DNA from 2 places in the Polaromonas potterensis genome. Region 2 is predicted to be linked to the other one. Evidence: riboswitches for the same ligand, from Rfam matches in the RefSeq annotation. Region 2 holds a riboswitch; the other holds the start of a gene.
What was found. A riboswitch is a leader RNA that binds a small molecule or an ion and turns the genes downstream of it on or off. The one in region 2 is predicted to bind S-adenosylhomocysteine.
Positions count from the first base shown of each region.

Region 1: another riboswitch for S-adenosylhomocysteine. It lies ahead of metH (methionine synthase); the one in region 2 lies ahead of ahcY (adenosylhomocysteinase).

Region 1 is NZ_JAWQLX010000001.1:117,162-123,976, forward strand. Features, by position in the region: gene R6254_RS00570 (YifB family Mg chelatase-like AAA ATPase) at 1-409, shown strand, start outside; gene R6254_RS00575 (outer membrane lipoprotein) at 542-1,357, opposite strand; gene metH (methionine synthase) at 1,546-4,353, opposite strand; S-adenosyl-L-homocysteine riboswitch at 4,370-4,462, opposite strand; gene R6254_RS00585 (phosphoribosylaminoimidazolesuccinocarboxamide synthase) at 4,531-5,439, opposite strand; gene fba (class II fructose-bisphosphate aldolase) at 5,533-6,597, opposite strand; gene R6254_RS00595 (alpha/beta hydrolase) at 6,718-6,815, opposite strand, start outside.
Region 2 is NZ_JAWQLX010000017.1:3,433-10,247, reverse strand. Features, by position in the region: gene R6254_RS21560 (excinuclease ABC subunit UvrA) at 1-3,489, shown strand, start outside; gene R6254_RS21555 (HAD-IIB family hydrolase) at 3,561-4,382, opposite strand; S-adenosyl-L-homocysteine riboswitch at 4,415-4,489, shown strand; gene ahcY (adenosylhomocysteinase) at 4,588-6,018, shown strand; gene R6254_RS21545 (TlyA family RNA methyltransferase) at 6,105-6,815, shown strand, end outside.

The sequences.
Region 1 (6,815 bases), on a different contig from region 2:
GGTCTCGCGTTACCAGGGCAAACTCAGCGGCCCGCTGCTGGACCGTATTGACCTGCATGTGGAAGTTGGCACGTTAGGCGCCGATGAGTTGCTGGGCACGGCGCCGGGTGAAAGCACGGCCGACATCCGGCAGCGGACGGTGCTGGCCCGCGAACGCGCCATGACACGCCAGGGCAGCAGCAACCAGGCGCTGCAGGGCAAAGCCATTGACACGCAATGCCAGCTGGACGCTGCCGCCGCGAAGTTTTTGAACATCGCCGCTGCCCGCCTGGGCTGGTCGGGCCGTGGTATTCACCGCTGCCTGAAGGTGGCCAGAACCATCGCCGACCTGGCCGGTGAAGCCACCGTGCAGGTCAGCCATGTGGCCGAGGCGGTGCAATACCGCCGCGTGCTCAAGGCGGCGCATTGAGCGAACGAACCAGCGTGCCTCTTTGGGTCGGTACCGGGCGCAAAAAAGCGCCAGATGCAAGCCGGGCAGACTTTTTTCTGGCGCTTACCGGGTATCACCTCTTGGTGCCGTCAGACAGCGCAAGCTGCCGGCTCAACGGTTCAATTCATCCGAGCGCGCAGGCTGCACAGTGGCGGGCGCGGCCACAGGTTTCGGGCCGTAGCTGACGCCGTCATTGCCGCGCAGCGTAGAACCCTGCACCGTCACCTGGCTGCCAATGCTGGGGGGCTGCGCCACTTCCACCATGCGGCGCGAGCCGTCGTCCATGTGCACACCGACCTGGTACACCGTCTCTTTGCGGACATGGCCTTCAATCGCATTGCCGGCAAAACCACCGCCTACCGCGCCCAGAATGGTGGCGGCGGCCCGGCCTCCGCCGTGGCCGACCTGGTTGCCCAGAACCGCGCCCAGCACGCCGCCAGCCACCGTTCCCACGCCGACACCGGCCGGCTTGCTCGAACGTTCGACCGGCGTCACCGACTCAACCCTGCCGCACACCGCACACACCGGCGCGGCCACCACCACAGGCGCGGGAGCGGGATAAGGCGCGGGCGACACGCCGGAATAGCTGGGTGCCGGCGCCGGTACGGGCTTGAGCACGGGTTTGACCACTTTTTTGATCGGTACCGGTGCGGGCTTGGCGGGCGCCGCCGCCGGCTTTTCGGCCAGGTCATCGGCGGCATGGGCAACGGCGGCCGGTGCGGCCAGCAGCGGCGCCGCCACCGTCGGGGCCGGCGTCACGGCCGCCACCGTGGCAACCGGGGGTATCTGCGCACGCTGGTTGTAAATCATGGTGCCGCCCATGCCCAGCACCGCCACACTGAGAACGGCCACGGCCGCCCACAAGGGTTTGTTGGCCGACGATGCCGCTTGCTGGCCCGGCTGAAGATTTTCCGTGGAGGTGTTCATGGTTCGGCCTTTCTTTTGTAAAGCTTGAATCGCAGCGCCCGGACAGGGCCCCCTACCTGAACGTGCGAAACAGCCAAAAGGTACACGGCGCCCGCCGGCCGCGCGTGTTTTTTTGTAAAGACAGGGGATGTCGCCCTCAACGGGAAGTAAAAAATCCCGTCCACCGTGACAAAGGTCACGTTGCTTGGCTACAAATTGGGCGCCAGCAAACGTTGCAAATCTTCGGCCTTCTCACCGCGCCGCTGGGCCAGATCCTGCAATTGGTCATCACCGATCTTGCCGACGTTGAAATACACACTTTGCGGGTGGCTCAGGTAAAAACCGCTGACGCTGGCAGCCGGTGTCATGGCCAGGCTTTCAGTCAGTGCCATGCCGATGTCCGCCGCCTGCAGCAGCTCGAACATCTCTTTTTTCACGCTGTGGTCCGGGCAAGCCGGATAGCCTGGCGCCGGACGTATGCCCTGGTATTTTTCCGCGATCATGTCCTCGGGACTCAGGGTTTCGTCGGCGGCATAACCCCACAAGTCCTGCCGCACCCGCTTGTGCATCGCTTCGGCAAAAGCTTCGGCCAGGCGGTCGGCCAGGGCCTTGAGCATGATGGACGAGTAGTCATCGTTGTCGTCGTTGAAGTATTTTTCCTTCTTCTCGGCGCCCAGACCGGCGGTCACGGCGAAAACACCGATGTAGTCCTGAATTTGTGAGTCTTTTGGGCCTGTAGCCCCCGCCCCTTGTGCGCGAGCAGCTATCACTTCAGGAGCGAGCTGCTTCGGCGCCACAAAGTCTGCCAGGCAGCGGCTGGGCCGCATCACGCCTTCAAGGGCGGTTTTCTCGGCCTGCTGGCGCAGGCCGTACCAGGTCATGGCCACCTCGCTGCGCGACTCGTCGGTATAAATCTCGATGTCGTCACCCACGCTGTTGGCCGGGTACAACCCCATCACCCCGCTGGCCGTCAGCCAGCGGCCTTCGATCAGGCGTTTGAGCATGCGTTGCGCGTCGGCATAGACCCGCACCGCCTCGGTGCCCACCACCTCGTCTTTCAGGATGGCCGGGAAAGGGCCGGCCAAATCCCAGGTCTGGAAGAAGGGGCCCCAATCGATGTAGTTGGCCAACTCCGCCAGATCGAAATTCTTGAACACACGCCGGCCAATAAATTTGGGCACGGGCGGCGTGTAGCGGGTCCAGTCAATCGGTGTCTTGTTCGCACGCGCCTTGGCCAGCGGCCACATCGGGATTTGTTTTTTGTTGGCGTGTTGGGTGCGCACCTTGTCGTAGTCGCTGTTGAGCTCGTCGATGTATTTGGCGGCCTGGTCACTCAACAAACTTTGCGCCACACTGACGCTGCGCGAGGCGTCCGGCACATAGACCACCGGGCCTTCGTAATGCGGCGAAATTTTCACGGCGGTGTGCACACGGCTGGTGGTGGCGCCACCAATCATCAGCGGGATTTTTTTGATGCGGAAATGGTCGTCCTTCTGCATCTCACCGGCCACGTATTGCATTTCTTCCAGGCTGGGCGTGATCAGACCAGACAGGCCGACGATGTCGGCGCCTTCGATCTTGGCGCGCGCCAAAATTTCATGGCAGGGCACCATCACCCCCATGTTGACCACGTCGAAGTTGTTGCATTGCAACACCACGGTGACGATGTTTTTGCCGATGTCGTGCACGTCGCCCTTGACGGTGGCGATGATGATCTTGCCCTTGGTCTTGACGTCGCCACCGGCGGCTTCGAGCAGCAGTTTTTCCGCCTCGATGTAAGGCAGCAAATGCGCCACCGCCTGTTTCATCACACGGGCGCTTTTCACCACCTGCGGCAAAAACATCTTGCCCTGGCCGAACAGGTCGCCGACCACGTTCATGCCGTCCATCAGCGGGCCTTCGATCACATGCAGCGGCCGGCCGCCTTCGGCCTTGATGGCCTGCCAGACTTCTTCGGTGTCGGGCACGATGTGTTCGTTCATACCGTGCACCAGCGCGTGCGACAGGCGCTGGCGCACCGGCAGGGCGCGCCACTCGTTCTTTTTCGTGTCGTCCTTGGCGCCGCTTTTGGCGGTTTCGGCCACTTCGATCAGGCGTTCGCTGGGCGTGAGTTCGGGCTCGCCCGGCTTGTAGACGGGCTGGCGATTGAGCACCACGTCTTCGACACGTTCGCGCAAGGTTGGCTCGAGATCGTCATACACACCGACCATGCCGGCGTTGACGATGCCCATGTCCATGCCAGCCTGGATCGCGTGGTACAAAAACACGGTGTGGATGGCTTCACGCACCGGGTCGTTGCCGCGAAAGCTGAAGCTCACGTTGGACACGCCGCCGGAGACCTTGGCGCCCGGCAAGTTGGCCTTGATCCAGCGCGTGGCGTTGATGAAGTCCACCGCGTAGTTGTTGTGTTCTTCAATGCCCGTGGCAATGGCAAAAATGTTGGGGTCGAAGATGATGTCTTCGGGCGGAAAGTCCAGCTCGTCGACCAGCACGCGGTAAGCGCGTTCGCAGATTTCGATCTTGCGCGCATAGGTGTCGGCCTGGCCCTGCTCGTCAAAAGCCATCACCACGGCCGCCGCGCCGTAACGCTTGAGCAGCTTGGCCTGCTGCTTGAAGGACTCCAAGCCCTCTTTCATCGAGATCGAATTAACAATGCCCTTGCCCTGGATGCAACGCAGGCCGGCCTCGATCACGCTCCACTTGGAGCTGTCGATCATGATGGGCACACGTGCGATGTCGGGCTCGCTGGCGATCAGGTTCAGGAAACGCACCATGGCGGCCTGGCTGTCCAGCATGGCCTCGTCCATGTTGATGTCGATGATTTGCGCGCCGTTTTCGACCTGCTGGCGCGCCACGACCAGCGCCTGCTCGTATTCGCCGTTGAGAATCATGCGGGCAAAGGCCTTGGAGCCCGTCACGTTGGTACGTTCGCCAATGTTGACGAACAGGGTACCGGCACCAATGTTTACCGGCTCCAGGCCGGACAGCTTCATCGGGGGGACTTGAATTTCAGACATCACTCACCTTAGGAATCAAAGGTGAGCGCCGTTGCAAAGGCAGGCCGCGGCGGCCTGCTGTCACTCAAGCCTGACGAAACCGGGTTTCGCTGCAACGCTCCTTGAGTTGGACGTATTTTAAACGCTCGCCGATTCGCTTGCGCAAATCGGCGCCCATTTCCGTGAAATTTAGGTGGCTCAGGCCGTCAGCCGCGCCAGCGCTTCCTGGTATTTGGCCGCGGTTTTTTCGATCACGTCCTGCGGCACGCGCGGCGCGGGCGGGGTTTTGTCCCAGGGTTTGCCATTCACCAAGGTCTGCTCCAGCCAGTCACGCACAAACTGTTTGTCGTAGCTGGGCGGGTTCTGCCCGGCGGCAAAGGCCTGCTCGTAACCTTCGATCGGCCAGTAACGCGAGGAGTCGGGCGTCAACACCTCGTCCATCAGGGTCAGGGTGCCGTTTTCATCCAGGCCGAACTCGAACTTGGTGTCGGCAATGATGATGCCTTTGGTCAGGGCAAAAGCCGCCGCGGCTTCATAAATCCGGATGCTGAGGTCCTTGATCTGCGCGGCCAGCTCCGGCCCCACCACCTTGACCATTTGCTCGTAGCTGATGTTTTCGTCGTGTTCGCCCACGGCGGCCTTGGCGGCCGGCGTGAAGATAGTCGCCGGCAGTTTCGAGGCGTTTTTCAGGCCGGGCGGCAAGGCCACGCCGCAGACAGCCTGGCTCTCCTGGTATTCCTTCCAGCCGCTGCCGGCCAGGTAGCCGCGCACCACGGCCTCGACCGGGATCGGCTTGAGGCGTTTGACCAGCATGGAGCGGTCTTTCACCTGCGGTATTTCAGCCGGCGTGACCACACTTTCAGGCGCGTCGCCGGTCAGGTGATTCGGGCAGATAGCGCCCAGCTTGTCGAACCAGAACAGCGCCATCTGCGTCAGCAGCGCACCCTTGCCCGGAATCGGCTCGCCGAGGATCACGTCAAAAGCGCTCAGGCGGTCGCTGGCGACCATCAGCAGCCGGTCTGTGCCCACGGCATAGTTGTCGCGGACTTTGCCGCGCGCCAGCAAGGGCAGGGAAGTAAGGGCCGAAGTGTGGAGTGCGGTGGTCATGGGTGCTTGCCAAAGTAAAAAAGCCCGCTGGTATCAGCGAGCTTTTTATTATCGCCCGTTCGAAAACCGGCGCGGGATTTTGTCGTTTTTTGCTTAATTCACGACCTGGACCAACTCGCCCTTGGCGTATTTGGCGGCGACGATGCTGAGCGATTCACCCTTGATCTTGCTGGCCTGGCCTTCACAACCGAACTCGATGTAACGCTGCTTGCAAATCGCCTTGGCAGCCGCTGTGGCGGGTTTGAGCCACTCGCGCGGGTCAAACTTGCTGGGGTTTTCAGCCATGAACTTGCGTGCGGCAGCCGTCATCGCCAGGCGGATGTCGGTGTCGATGTTGATCTTGCGCACGCCGAATTTGATGGCTTTCTGGATCTCTTCGACCGGTACGCCATAGGTTTCTTTCATGTCACCGCCGTACTGGCGAATGATGGCCAGCAGGTCTTGCGGCACGCTGGACGAACCGTGCATGACCAGATGGGTGTTGGGGATACGACGGTGGATTTCCTTCACACGTTCAATCGCCAGGATGTCGCCGGTGGGCTTGCGCGTGAACTTGTAAGCGCCGTGGCTGGTGCCGATGGCAATCGCCAGGGCGTCGAGCTGGGTGCGTTTGACAAAGTCGGCGGCCTGCTCGGGGTCGGTCAACAACTGGTCATGGGTCATCACGGCGTCGGTGCCGTGGCCGTCTTCCTTGTCGCCCTGCATGGTTTCCAGGCTGCCCAGGCAGCCGAGTTCGCCTTCGACCGAGACGCCGGTGGCGTGCGCCATGTCGACCACTTTGCGCGTGACTTCGACGTTGTAGTCGTAGTCGGCAATGGTCTTGCCGTCGGCCATCAACGAGCCGTCCATCATCACCGAGCTGAAGCCCAGGTTGATGGCGCCCTGGCAAACGTCGGGGCTCTGGCCATGGTCCTGGTGCATGACCACGGGAATGTGCGGGTAACTTTCCACCGCGGCTTGGATCAGATGCTTGAGAAAGCTTTCGCCGGCATATTTGCGGGCGCCGGCGCTGGCCTGCATGATGACGGGGGCATTGACCTCGTCAGCGGCCTGCATGATGGCCTGGACTTGTTCCAGGTTGTTGACGTTGAAAGCCGGAATGCCGTAGGTGTGAACTGCCGCATGGTCCAGCAGCTCGCGCATCGAAACGAGTGCCATAAGAATATCCCCAGGAAGATTGAACGGATCGGTAACTGACCGGTAACTTCCCTCATTTTACCCGCTGGAGATGCCCTCAGGGACTGGGGGCGCAATGGCGACCCTGGATTCTCCGGTCCATCAGCCGGCGGATGGGGCCGATTGCACAAAAGCGCTCACACGCTCAAGCACAGGTGCCCGCGATCTCAGCACAGAGGCCATCGCGGCCAGCAGGGTCA
Region 2 (6,815 bases):
AAAGCCATCGGTGATGTGTTGCCGCGGCTGATGAATGTATCCGACGTGCTGGACCTGACGGTGAGTGAAGCCAGCCAGCTGTTTGCGCAAGACCGCGAGGTGATTCGTGCGCTGCAACCGATTGTGGATGTGGGCCTGGAATATGTGAAGCTGGGTCAGCCCGTGCCGACCCTGTCGGGCGGCGAGGCACAGCGCCTCAAGCTCGCCGGTTTCCTGGCCGGCGCCTCCAAAACAGCCAGTGTCAGCCGCCAGCCGCTGGCGCTGAAAAACATCAACCGTGGCACGCTCTTTTTGTTTGACGAGCCGACCACCGGCCTGCATTTTGATGACATCGCCAAGCTGATGCGGGCGCTGCGCAAGTTGTTGGACGTGGGCCATTCGTTGATCATCATCGAGCACAACCTGGACGTGATCCGTTCCGCCGACTGGCTGATCGACCTCGGCCCCGAAGGCGGTGAAGCCGGCGGTCTGCTGGTGGCCCAGGGCACGCCGGAAGAAGTTCGCCAGCACCCGACCTCACACACCGCGCTGGCGCTGCGTGAATACGAACAAGCCATGGGCAAGGTGCATGGTGTCGAAGAAGCGCGACCCAAGGCCTGGGCCACCAAGCCCAAGTTCTCCAACCTGATCCAGATCGTCAACGCCAAGGAGCACAACCTCAAAAGCTTGTCGGTCAATATTCCGCGCGGCCAGTTCAATGTGGTGACCGGTGTGTCGGGGTCCGGCAAATCCACCCTGGCTTTTGACATTCTGTTCAACGAAGGCCAGCGGCGTTACCTGGAGTCGCTCAACGCCTATGCGCGCAGCATTGTGCAACCGGCCGGCCGGCCCGAGGTGGATGCGGTCTACGGCATTCCACCGACTGTGGCGATTGAGCAGCGCCTGTCGCGCGGCGGGCGCAAGTCCACCGTCGGCACCACCACCGAGGTCTGGCATTTTCTGCGTCTCTTGTATGTCAAGCTGGGCATCCAGCATTGCACCAAGGACGGTGCCGCCGTGATGCCGCAAAGTGCTGAGAGTATTGCCGCCCAACTGCTCAAGGCCTACCGCGGCAAGCACATCGGCCTGCTGGCGCCGCTGGTGATCAACCGCAAGGGTGTCTACACCGAGCTGGCCGACTGGGCGCGACCGCGTGGTTACACGCATTTGCGCATTGACGGCGAGTTTTTGCCGACCACCAATTTCCCGCGTATAGACCGCTTCAAGGAACACACGGTCGAGCTGCCGATTGCCGACATCCACGTCACGCCCGACAACGAAGCCGCGCTGCGCCAGGCGTTGACGACGGCGCTGCAACATGGCAAAGGGGTGGTGCATGTGTTGGCCCCGCTTGATGGGCTGCGCGGCGCGATGTTGGCCGGCACCTCCACCAAACACATCGGCCAATTGCAGGCCTCGTCCACGCAACGTGCCTGCCCGGTGTGTTCCACCTCTTACCCCGAGCTGGACCCGCGGCTTTTCAGCTACAACAGCAAACACGGCTGGTGCCCGGATTGTGTGGGCACCGGCGTCAAACTCACCAAAGAGCAGCGCAAAGTATTTGACGACTCGGTGCGCGACGATGACAACAAGGGACGCGAACAAAGTTTTGCCGAACCCGAGGCCGACGATGTGGTGGACGCGGCCTGTCCGAAATGCGAGGGTACACGCTTGAACGCACAGGCACGCGCGGTGAAGTTCGCCGGCATCGGCATTGCCGACATCGCGGCCTTGTCGGTGACCGACGTGCGGGCCTGGGTTGAGCAATTGACGCTGTCCGGCCGCGAAGCCGGTATTGCGCGCGATTTGATTCCCGAGATCAAAAGCCGGCTCGAATTTCTGGAAGACGTGGGCCTGGGTTATCTGACGCTAGACCGCGGCGCGCCCACACTGTCGGGCGGCGAAGCGCAGCGTATCCGGCTGGCCGCGCAACTCGGCTCGAATTTGCAGGGCGTTTGTTATGTATTGGACGAGCCCACGATTGGCCTGCACCCGCGCGACAACCAGATCCTGCTGCGTGCCCTGGGCAAACTCAGCGAACGTGGCAACACCCTTGTGGTGGTGGAGCATGACGAAGACACGATTCGCCGCGCCGACAACATCATCGACATCGGTCCCGGCGCCGGCAAACGCGGCGGGCAACTGGTGGGGCAGGGCACGGCCGAACACCTGGCGACGCTGCCGGATTCACTCACCGGGTATTACCTGGCCAACCCCTTGATTCATCCGCTGCAGCAACGTCGTGAGACACGTACCGGCGCTGCGCCGGCCGCCGTGGTGGTGGCGCTGCCTGTTGCTGAGGATGCCAAACCCGTGAGCAAGCAAAAGGCGGCTGCCTTGAAAGCCCAGGCCTTGAAGGCCGCGGCGGCCAGTGCCAGCGCGTTGCACAACGCGGCGCCCAGCGCCGCAGGGCCGTTCACCTCCTGGCTCATGGTGGTGAATGCGCACTTACACAACCTCAAGAATGTGTCGGTGGCTGTGCCGCTGTACCGGCTGGTCGCCGTGACGGGTGTGTCGGGCTCCGGCAAATCCACCTTGGCGCGTGATGTTTTGCTGACCAATGTGCACGCCGCGGTCATGCAACGCTCGACCAAGGCCGGGCGTGATGCCGATGACAGCGGCAGCCACCCGGCCTGGACCGGCTGCGAGGCCATTGAAGGTTATGCCCTCGTGGACCGCGTGCTGGAAGTGGACCAGACGCCGATTGGCAAAACGCCGCGTTCCTGCCCGGCCACCTACATCGGTTTTTGGGACACGGTGCGCAAGCTGTTTGCCGATACGCTGGAAGCGCGGGCGCGCGGTTATAGCGCCGGGCGTTTCAGTTTCAACACCGGCGAAGGGCGCTGCCCGACCTGCGAAGGCGCCGGCGTGCGCACCATAGGCATGAGCTTTTTGCCCGATGTGAAGGTGTTGTGCGAAACCTGCCACGGCGCACGTTTCAATCCCGAAACCCAGGCCGTGACCTGGCGCGGCAAAAACATCGGCGACGTCTTGACCATGGAAGTGGATGAAGCCGTGGAATTTTTTGCGTCCATGCCCAGCATCGCGCACCCGCTGCAGTTGCTCAAAGACGTGGGCCTGGGTTATTTGACCCTGGGTCAGCCCTCACCCACCTTGTCGGGCGGCGAGGCGCAACGTATCAAGCTGGTGACCGAGCTGTCCAAGGTGCGCGACGACATCACACGCCGTGGCCAGAAAGCGCCGCACACCTTGTACGTGCTGGACGAACCGACCGTGGGCCTGCATATGGCCGACGTGGAAAAATTGATCCACGTCCTGCACCGCCTGGTCAACGGCGGCCACAGCGTGGTCGTGATCGAACACGACCTGGATGTGATTGCCGAGGCCGACTGGGTGATTGACCTGGGGCCCGACGGCGGCAACGCCGGCGGCCAGGTGGTGGCGTCCGCGCCACCGGAGGCGGTGGTGAAGCTGGGCACGCACACGGGCAAGGCGTTGGAAAGTGTGCTGGCCCGGGTGGGTGTGGCGGAGTTGCTATTGAATAAATAGCTGCTTGCGCCCGATGTATATGGGCTGGAGGTCGATTTGGCTTGTAAATACCGGCCAAATCGCCGTGCTGCTCAGCGGCGGCGCGCTTCCAGCACGGCCTTGGCCACTTCGGTGAACCCCGCGCCGCGTTCCCCCTCGGTGATGTAACGCGGCTTGTGGCTGAGCTGCGCCTCAAAGCGGCGTATGTTGGCCACGCCCACCGAATGCGGGAAGGCTTCAAACATCAGCTGGTCGTTGGTCGAGTCGCCGACATAGACCCAGTTCTGCATCTCGGTGTCCAGGTCGCGGCCCAGCAGCTCGCGGACTATCCAGCGCGCGCCTTCGAGCTTGTTGTGTGCGCCAAACCAGCCGTTGATGTGGATGGAGCTCACGGTGGCGTTCATGCCTTCGTTCCGCATGATGGCCACGGCCTGGTTGATGGCCTCGGCCGGCAAATGCACAAACTCGCTGTGGTCGATGGCGATGTCGGTTTCGCGCCCCGGGCTGTCTTGCGACAGGACGGCGCCTGGCACTTCCAGCGTCACGCGGCGCGCCACCTGCTGCATGCGGGCGTAGTTGGCCAGGCGGGTGGTTTCATCTTGCTGGTACAGTTTTGATAGCTGTATGCGCCCGTCTAATAAGGGCGGCAGGCCTTTTTGGCTTGAAACAAGCGCCACCGCGCCGTTTTCGGCGACGATGGCATCGACCGGCCAGCTGAGCGCAAAGGGCTCGCTCCAGCCGACCGGGCGGCCGGTGATGGGAATCACGTGCAGGCCGGCGGCTTTCAGGTCGGCCAGCGCTTGCAGCGCATCGGGTGTGATGGCGCCCTCGGTGGTCAGGGTGTCGTCGATGTCGGTGAAGACACCGGTGATGTGTTGGCGCTCGTTTTCGGGCCAGATTTTCAGGGCTTTCATGCCGAAAGTGTCGCATGTCTGTACAATGGCGGCTCCCTGAGGAGCGTTGCAACCCACGACATGTGGTCTAGGCTCAGGACTTTCATTTGCAACCACGCTCACCCGCATGTGCTTAGAAGCCGGGTGACCGACCGACATCCCCCGTCCTCAACGCAACATGCCGTGGCGATATTGCCCAATTGACGTTTGAAATCTGGAGAACCGTATGAGCGCCGTCCTGAAACCTGTGACTGATTCCATCATTGCCGACATCGGCCTTGCCGCCTGGGGCCGCAAGGAACTGAAGATCGCCGAAACCGAAATGCCGGGCCTGATGGCCATCCGCGAAGAGTTCGCCAAGGCCCAGCCGCTCAAGGGCGCACGTATCACCGGTTCGCTGCACATGACCATCCAGACCGGTGTGCTGATCGAAACCCTGAAAGCCCTGGGTGCCGACGTGCGCTGGGCCTCGTGCAACATCTTCTCGACGCAAGACCACGCTGCCGCCGCGATTGCCGCCACCGGCACGCCGGTGTTCGCCATCAAGGGCGAGACCCTGGCCGACTACTGGGACTACACCCACCGCATCTTCGAATTCAGCGGCGCCAAGGGCACGCCTGAAGAAGGTCCGAACATGATTCTGGACGACGGCGGCGATGCCACCTTGCTGATGCACCTGGGCACCCGTGCCGAGACCGATGCCAGCCTGCTGAGCAAGCCCGGCAGCGAAGAAGAAATCTGCCTCTTCAACTCGATCAAGGCCAAGCTGGCGCAAGACCCGACCTGGTACAGCCGCCGCCTGAAAAACATCGTCGGCGTGACTGAAGAAACCACCACCGGCGTGTTGCGTTTGAACGAAATGTCGGCCAAGGGCACGCTGGCCCTGCGCGCCATCAATGTCAACGACTCGGTGACCAAGTCCAAGTTCGACAACCTCTACGGCTGCCGCGAATCGCTGGTGGACGGCATCAAGCGCGCCACCGACGTGATGATCGCCGGCAAGGTTGCTTGTGTGGCCGGTTACGGCGACGTGGGCAAGGGTTCGGCCCAGGCCCTGCGCGCGCTGTCGGCGCAAGTCTGGGTGACCGAGATCGACCCGATCAACGCCCTGCAGGCCGCGATGGAAGGTTACAAGGTCGTGACCATGGAATACGCCGCCGACAAGTGCGACATTTTCGTGACCACCACCGGCAACAAGGACGTGATTCGTTACGAACACATGGCCGCCATGAAAGACCAGGCCATCGTCTGCAACATCGGCCACTTCGACAACGAAATCGACATCGCCTCGCTGGAAAAATGCGAGTGGGAAGAGATCAAGCCACAAGTCGACCACGTGATCTTCCCGGACGGCAAACGCATCATCCTGCTGGCCAAGGGCCGTTTGGTGAACCTGGGTTGCGGCACCGGCCACCCCAGCTTTGTCATGTCGTCCAGCTTCGCGAACCAGACCATCGCCCAGATCGAACTGTTCACCAAGCAATCGGAATACGAAGCCGGCAAGGTTTATGTGTTGCCCAAGCACCTGGACGAAAAAGTGGCGCGTCTGCACCTGAAGAAGGTCGGCGCCATGTTGTCCGAGTTGACCGACGAGCAGGCAGCCTACATTGGCGTCAGCAAGTCCGGCCCCTACAAAGCCAACACCTATCGCTATTAATGGCTACTGCGCGACCCGATCTCCGCCTTGCGGATTTCGGGCCGCTCGCTACGCCCTCAACGCCGTAAAAGGCAGAAAACCCCACCATGCGCGCTGACCTCTTTCTCGTTGAACATGGCCTGGCCACCACCCGCTCACAGGCCCAGCGCCTGATTGCTTCGGGCGTCTTGTGGCGCGTGGAAGAGGGTGGCCCGTGGAAAAAAGTCGCCAAAAATGGCGACGAGTTGCCCGGCAATGCCGAGGTGCAGGTGCCGGACAGCACCGAGGCGAAATACATTTCGCGCGGCGGCCTCAAGCTCGAAGGCGCTCTCCAGAAAACCGGTGTCGAAGTCAGCGGCTTGCGCTGTCTGGACATCGGCCAGTCCACAGGCGGTTTCACCGATTGCCTGCTGCAGCGCGGCGCCGCCCAGGTGGTGGGTGTGGACGTGGGCCACGGGCAGTTGCACGGCACGATGCGTGACGATGCGCGCGTGGTGTGTATCGAAGGGGTTAATGCCCGTTCGCTGACAGCCGACGAATTGGTCGAACATTACAGCCGGGCCATGCATGGCGGCGAAGAGGGCGAGGACGGTGAAGTCTACGAAGACGACACCGACTTTGACCCGGTGTTTGATTTCCTGACCGGCGATTTGTCCTTCATCTCGCTGACCCTGGTGTTGCCTGCCGTGGTGCGCCTGCTCAAGCCCGACGGCCACTTGTTGATGCTGGTCAAGCCGCAGTTTGAACTGCAGCCTGGCCAGGTGGGCAAGGGTGGCATCGTGCGTGATCCCGTGCATTTTGCGTTTGTCGAAAAGCGG